3 regions of the Halomonas halophila genome follow, and region 2 is predicted to be linked to each of the others. Evidence: predicted binding sites of a transcription regulator. Region 2 holds the regulator's gene; each other region holds the start of a gene.
What was found. The regulator sigma-54, encoded in region 2, starts transcription at its own class of promoters, with help from an activator protein. The targets are predictions, from matches to a motif close to TGGCACNNNNNTTGCTNT.

Region 1: a site for sigma-54 is predicted at 1,481-1,498, ahead of urtA (urea ABC transporter substrate-binding protein). Genes of this name have one in related genera too.
Region 3: a site for sigma-54 is predicted at 1,169-1,186, ahead of QWG60_RS05475 (HAD-IIB family hydrolase). Genes of this name have one in related genera too.

What each region holds. Positions count from the first base shown of each region.
Region 1 is NZ_CP129121.1:1,610,735-1,612,948, reverse strand. Features, by position in the region: gene urtA (urea ABC transporter substrate-binding protein) at 1-1,290, opposite strand, end outside; gene QWG60_RS07380 (sensor domain-containing diguanylate cyclase) at 1,523-2,214, opposite strand, start outside.
Region 2 is NZ_CP129121.1:2,378,240-2,380,453, reverse strand. Features, by position in the region: gene QWG60_RS11080 (PTS sugar transporter subunit IIA) at 1-154, opposite strand, end outside; gene hpf (ribosome hibernation-promoting factor, HPF/YfiA family) at 158-469, opposite strand; gene QWG60_RS11070 (RNA polymerase factor sigma-54) at 582-1,982, opposite strand; gene lptB (LPS export ABC transporter ATP-binding protein) at 2,139-2,214, opposite strand, start outside.
Region 3 is NZ_CP129121.1:1,208,025-1,210,238, reverse strand. Features, by position in the region: gene QWG60_RS05480 (glycosyltransferase family protein) at 1-224, opposite strand, end outside; gene QWG60_RS05475 (HAD-IIB family hydrolase) at 221-1,135, opposite strand; gene QWG60_RS05470 (porin family protein) at 1,420-1,923, opposite strand; gene QWG60_RS05465 (aminotransferase class V-fold PLP-dependent enzyme) at 2,132-2,214, shown strand, end outside.

The DNA of each region.
Region 1 (2,214 bases), 770 kb from region 2:
ACCGCCGCCGCAGCGTCCCTCGACGACGTTGTAGTTGCCGCAGCGCATCGGCGCGCGCCAGTCGCTGATCAGGTCCCGCGAGCCCGGCAGGTAGTCGGACCAGGCATCGCCGGCCACGGTGGAGGGCGTCTCCCAGACGATGGAGAACTGGCCGTTGTCCTGGATCTCGCCGATCAGCACCGGCTTGGTGATGTGGTGATTGGGCATCATGGTGGCATAGCCACCGGTCAGGTTGGGCACGGACACGCCGATGATGGCGTCCTTGACCGCGTCGACCTCGGTGGTGCCGGCCTTGCGCACGGCCTCGCTCCACATGTTGAAGCCGATGTAGTGGGCCTCCATGGGGTCGTTGGTGACCGCCATCTCGTCGCCGGTGTAGTCGATCCAGCTGTCGATGAAGTCGTAGTTGGTGTCGGTATCGACGCTCATGAAGTAGTTCCAGGCCGCCAGGTGGCCGACCAGCGGCGCGGTGTCGATGCCGGAGAGCTCCTGCTCGCCCACCGAGAAGGCCACCACCGGGATGTCCGCGGCATCGATGCCCTGGTTGCCGAGCTCACGGTAGAACGGCACGTTGGCGTCGCCGTTGATGGTCGAGACCACCGCGGTCTTCTTGCCCTGGCTGCCGAAGTCCTTGATGTCGGAGACGATGTTCTGCCAGTCGGAATGCCCGAAGGGGGTGTAGTTGACCATGATGTCGTCGTCGGCGACGCCATGATCCTTGAGATAGGCCTCGAGAATCTTGTTGGTGGTGCGCGGATAGACATAGTCGGTGCCGGCCAGCACCCAGCGCTCCACGCCGACGTCGTTCATCAGGTAATCGACCGCCGGGATCGCCTGCTGGTTGGGCGCGGCCCCGGTGTAGAAGACGTTCTCGGAGGACTCTTCACCCTCGTACTGGACCGGGTAGAACAGCAGGCCGTCGAGCTCCTCGACCACCGGCAGCACCGACTTCCGCGACACCGATGTCCAGTTGCCGAAGATCACGTCGACCTCGTCCTGGGCCAGCAGCTGGCGCGCCTTCTCGGCGAACAGCGGCCAGTCGGAGGCCGGGTCGACCACCACCGGCTCGAGCTCGCGGCCGAGCAGGCCGCCCTGCTCGTTCTGCTGCTCGATCAGCATCAGCATGGTGTCCTTGAGGGTCGACTCGCTGATGGCCATGGTGCCGGAGAGCGAGTGCAGGATGCCGACCTTGATGGGATCTTCCTGCGCCAGGGCCGGTGCCGAGACGGCCAGGCTCAGCAGGCTGGCGACGAACAGGCGCTTGGGCACGGTGGGCGAATGGGAACTCATGGTGATCTCCTTGTCGATCCAGACGTTGCATTGGCGTTGTTATGGAGGGCGCTGACACACCACGGTGCACCATGCCCTACCCCCACTCTGCAAGAGCTACGCCACATTCTGGATCAACCGGGATAAACATTATTTTTCAGTAACTTAAAGAATCCCCTTGAGCGCCCAACTCCGCCGAAAGTGCCCTTCTGGTGCAAGGGGTGCGCCGCTTACGCGCCACTTTGGTGCCGCATCAGTCCCCGGCCGGCTCGAACCGGGCATGCACGCGATCGCGCCCCGCCTGCTTGGCCGCATAGAGCGCCTGGTCGGCGCGCTTGATGGCCGGCGTCAGCGAGTCCTCGGCCGGATCGATCCGCGCCACGCCCAGCGAGGCAGAATAGGACAGCCACGATGCCCCGGACGAGGCGTCGTCGATCCTCGTCGAGGTCCCCACCGGCGTCGCCGCCACCGCCTGCCTCAGCCGCTCGGCCACGGCCATGGCCTGATCGGCATCGGTATCGCAGAGCAGCGCGACGAACTCCTCGCCGCCCATGCGGCACAGCACGTCGCCCTCTCGCAGCTGCTCGCGCACTGTCTCGGCGAAGGCCTGGAGCACCCGATCGCCCACGTCGTGACCGTGAACGTCGTTGATGCGCTTGAAATGATCCAGGTCGATGGCCACCAGGCTCAGCGGCATGCCGCGGCGGCGCGCCCTTGCCATCTCCAGGGCGGCCTGCTCCATCAGATAGCGGCGATTGCCCAGGCCGGTCAGGGGATCGGTCATGGCCTGCTGCTCCAGGCGAGCCTCCAGGTCCTTGCGCTCGCGAAGATCGAAGACCGTGGCCCGGGTGTACTGGAAGCCCTCCGCGGTGACCTGGGCAGTCGCCTGGATCGCTACCGGCAGCGTCGTGCCGTCGGCACGCAACAGCTCGCACTCGGCGCTGC
Region 2 (2,214 bases):
CCCGCCCGATCAGCCGGCTGAAGACCTCCTGGCTGTCGAGGCTGGGAATGTTCTGGGCGATGAAGGTGCTGAAGAACTCCAGCACACGTTTCTTGCTCCCCCCGGGCACACCGAAGAGGGTGCGCTCGGGGGGCAGGATGGCTTCGAGTGACATGACTCAGCGGACGCTTGCGGCGCCCTGGGCGCGGGCCTGAGTCTTTTCCTTGTGCTTGACGAGCTGGCGGTCCAGCTTGTCGGCAAGGGCGTCGATGGCGGCGTACATGTCGGCGTCCATCGCTTCGGCGTGCAGATCGGCACCGGCGGCGTGCAGCGTGCAGGCGGCCTGTTGGCGTTCCTTCTCGACGGAGAGCGTCACCTGAACGGTGGTGATGTTGTCGTAATGGCGTTCCAGGCGGGAGAGTTTCTCCTGCACGTAGTCACGCAGGGGCTCGGTCAATTCCACGTGATGGCCGGTGAGGTTGACTTGCATGACACGCTCCTTGCTCCTTGGGTGGTGACTCGATTGTAACCCTTTTTGGTGCCTTGCAAACCCCCCGTGCCAGACGCGTTTTCATACTCTGGAACCCCCCGTCGGGAGGGCCTCAGCCGAGGCGCTTGCGCTGGCTGGAGGAGGGGATGTGCATCGCTTCGCGATACTTGGCGACGGTGCGTCGGGCCACCTCGATGCCCTCCTCGGCGAGCAGGGTGACCAGCTTGCTGTCGGACAGCGGCTTGCGCGGCGGTTCGCCCTCGATCAGCTTGCGGATGCGGGCGCGGATCGCGGTGCTGGAGTGGGCATCCTCGCCGTCGCCGACCTGGCTCGAGAAGAAGTACTTGAGCTCGAAGACGCCGCGGGGGGTGTGGATGAACTTCTGGGTCGTGACCCGAGAAATGGTCGACTCGTGCATCTCCACCGTCTGGGCGATGTCGGCCAGGATCAGCGGCTTCATGGCCTCTTCGCCGTGCTCGAGGAACTCGATCTGGCGGGTCATCACCTCGTGGCCGACGCGCAGCAGGGTGTCGTTGCGGCTGGCCAGGCTCTTGATCAGCCAGCGCGCCTCCTGCAGGTGGTCCTTGAGGAACTGGTTGTCGTCGCTCTTGTCGGCGCGCTTGATCAGCGCCGCGTAGTCGGGCTGGATGCGCAGCCGCGGCATCGCCTCGGGGTTGAGCTCGACGCGCCAGCCCTGGGGCGTGTAGCGGGCGATCAGGTCGGGAATCACGTAGTCGCTGTCGCCGCTGGCGAATTCGCTGCCCGGGCGCGGGTCGAGGCCGCGGATCAGGCCGATGACCTCGTCGAGGGTCTCGTCGTCGAGCCCCAGGCGCCGCTTGAGCAGCCGCCGGTCGTTGCCGGCCAGGGCCTCGAGGAACTGGCGTACCAGGCGGCGCGCCTGGGGCAGCAGCGGGGTGTCGTCGGGCAGGGTGGCCAGCTGCAGCAGCAGGCACTCGCGCAGATCGCGGGCGAACACGCCGGTGGGCTCGAACTGCTGCAGGCGCAGCAGCACCGCTTCGACCTCGCGGGTGGCGAGCCCGTCGAGGCCCTGGGCGCGCAGGCCGTCGCGCAGCTCGTCGAGCGGTTGATCCAGATAGCCGTCCGGCGTCACGGCATCGATCAGGCTCTCGGCGATGCGGGTCTCGCGTTCGTCGAGCTCGCTCATGGCCAGCTGCCAGACGAGGTGGCTCTGCAGGCTCTGGCCGGCGGCCTGGCGCTCGAAGTCGGGAGCCTCGCCGCTGCCGCCGGCGTCCTGGAAGGTGTCCGACCAGTCGCTGTCGACGCTGAGTTCTTCCGGAATCTCGTCGGACCAGTCGTCGTCCGGCGTCTCCCCGGCGGCCTGCTCGCCGAAGTCGTCCTCCAGCTCCAGCATGGGATTGGCTTCCAGGGCCTGCTGGATCTCCTGGCGCAGATCAAGGGTCGAGAGCTGCAGCAGGCCGATGGCCTGCTGCAGCTGGGGCGTCATGGTCAGCTGGGTGCCGACACGCAGTTGGAGGGATGCCTTCATGGCCATGGCAAGCGTTCCGGTCCTGCGGCAAAGAGGCCTTCCACCCTAGTGTGGGTGTGCCCGCCGTGCAAGCCTTTGCTCAGCAATTAGCATGCCAATGGCAATTGCCATGCCTGTCTGTGCATGGCGACAATATATCAGTGACTTGCGAAGCCAATAGGCTCAGAGTCGGAAGTCCTGGCCCAGGTAGACGTCGCGTACCCGCTGGTTGGCGAGGATGGCCTCGGCGTCGCCTTCG
Region 3 (2,214 bases), 1.2 Mb from region 2:
CGGTCGAGGCCGATCACGATCTCGGCCAGATAGGGCACCCTGGCCAGCTCGTCGACGATATTCGCCAGCGCCGGCCCCTCCAGCTCGGAGTACAGCGAGGGCAGGATCAGGCTCATCGGCCGCTGTGCCGCGAAGCGCACCAGATCGTCCTCGAGGGCCTCGACCGGCCGACGGGTCAGATTGTGAAAATCGGTGATGATGCCGTTCTGGTGGAAATCGCTCATGGGCTGACGCTCCCCGTGTCATCGTTATCGGTGCTGGACTGGCTCATTTCCGGCCCGGGCCGGCGCCCCCCTCGCCCCCACCAGTGCTCCACCCCCTCGACCCAGCCGCTCGGGCCGCTTTCCCGGCTGCGGTAGAGCGCGGGCTGATGCGGCGATACCTGCAACCCGTGGCGGCCGCGGATCACCACCGCCTGGTCCACCGCCTCGAGCATGGCGATGTCGTTGGGCCCGTCGCCCAGCGCCAGGGTCAAGGGGCGCACGCCGCGCAGAGCCTCGTAGCGCTCGGCGAGCCAGTTCACCGCCTGCCCCTTGTCCGATTCCCCCGTGGCGTGCCAGAAGCGCCCACCCCGAACCAGGCGCAGGCCGTCGCCGGCGAGTCCTGCGCGGAAGGCCTCGAGGCGATCACCGTCGTCGTGCCAGATCAGCGGCTCGCTGCCCTCGCGCATCCGTGCCAGGCGCGCCTGCGCCTCATCGAGGCCGGTGAAGGCGACCAGATCGTCCAGCGGGATCTCGCTCATCGGCGTGAAGCGAACGTCCAGGCGCTCCCGCCACACGGCGAGACGCTGGCGAATGAAGCCGATATCGACGCCCAGCGTCCTGATCACCAGCCCGTCGGGGCCCGGCGATCGCTCCAGGCGGGCATGGCACCAGGCGGCAGGCAGCCCCACCACCGCGCCGTTCTCGGCCACGAAGGGCGTGTTCGTGAGGATCAGGGTCTGACGCAGGGTCAGCAGCTCGCTACGAGTCTTGCTGGTTACCGGGATCACCGCCACGCCGTCCTCGCGCAGCCGGTCCAGCCACCCGGCGGCCGGCGACCAGTCATAGGTCTCGTGATCGAGCAGCGAGCCGTCCAGATCGGTGAAGAGCAGCCGCGCCCCGAGGAGCCCGTGGCGGGAGGAAGAAGCGGTCATGGCAGCACCTTTGGTGACCTCGTTCGCCAAGGCCTTGCAGGTAACGTGCCAGACTGGCTGCGGGCAGCGCGGTGGCGGGGCCGGCCCGTGGCGCGACGCCCGGAGCGAACGACGGGCTTGCACCACGAGATGGCGGCCGCCTCAGGATAGGGCAGTGGCTCGCGCCATCAGGTGTCATCGTGCCGTGTGTGGCCTCGGAAACACAGACCATGACGCATCACGCCCCCGCCATGGGCGAGGGCGTGCGCGGGAAGCGTCGGGACAGGGAGCACCGCTCCAGGTCGTCAGAAGTGGTAGGTGGCGCCCAGGCTCACGGCATCGAAGTCGTAGTGCGATTCGTCCAGATAGCGCATGTAGTCGGCACCCAGCGAGAGGTTCGGCATCAGCGCATAGCTGGCGCCGCCGCCGTAGGACACGCCGCTCTCGGACTCCGCGCCGTCGAACTCCACCTCGGTGGCGCCCAGCAGGCCGTAGAGCTTGAAGCGTGAGGTGATCGGCAGCATGCCCTTGGCATAGCCACCCGCGAGGTAATCCAGCTCCAGGCCACCGTCCGAGCCGCCGGTCCCCAGATGCCCTTCCAGGGCGAAGTAGTCGTTGAAGGCGACACCGGCGCGCAGGCGCAGGCCGGTGCTGTCGCGATCGCCGGCAGGGCCGTCAGGGTCGAGTTCCCAGAACAGGGCATCACCGCCCACGTAGGGGCTCGGCTGATAGGTCATCGGGCTCTGGGCCTGAGCGTTGGCGGCGGCCACGAGGCAGGCCGCGGCGACGGGCATCAGCAAGGTCTTCATGAGGCTTTCTCCAGTTAGGAAACATTGTTTCCCTGCGCAGCGACCATTCTGGTACAAAGCGCTCCGCGATGCCATCACCTGCGGCGAGCGACGCCGAAATCGTGCCCGGCGCCCCTCCCCTGGCCTGAAGCCGGGATAGGGAATATCCTCTTAACGTGCAAGACGCCCTCCCTGCCTGGAGGTAGCGTGCCATAACATGGAGACAGCAATGGCCGGTTTACTGCCCGATGTCGACCCCGATGGACTGCTCGAGTACTCGGTGGTCTACACGGATCGTTCCCTCAACCACAT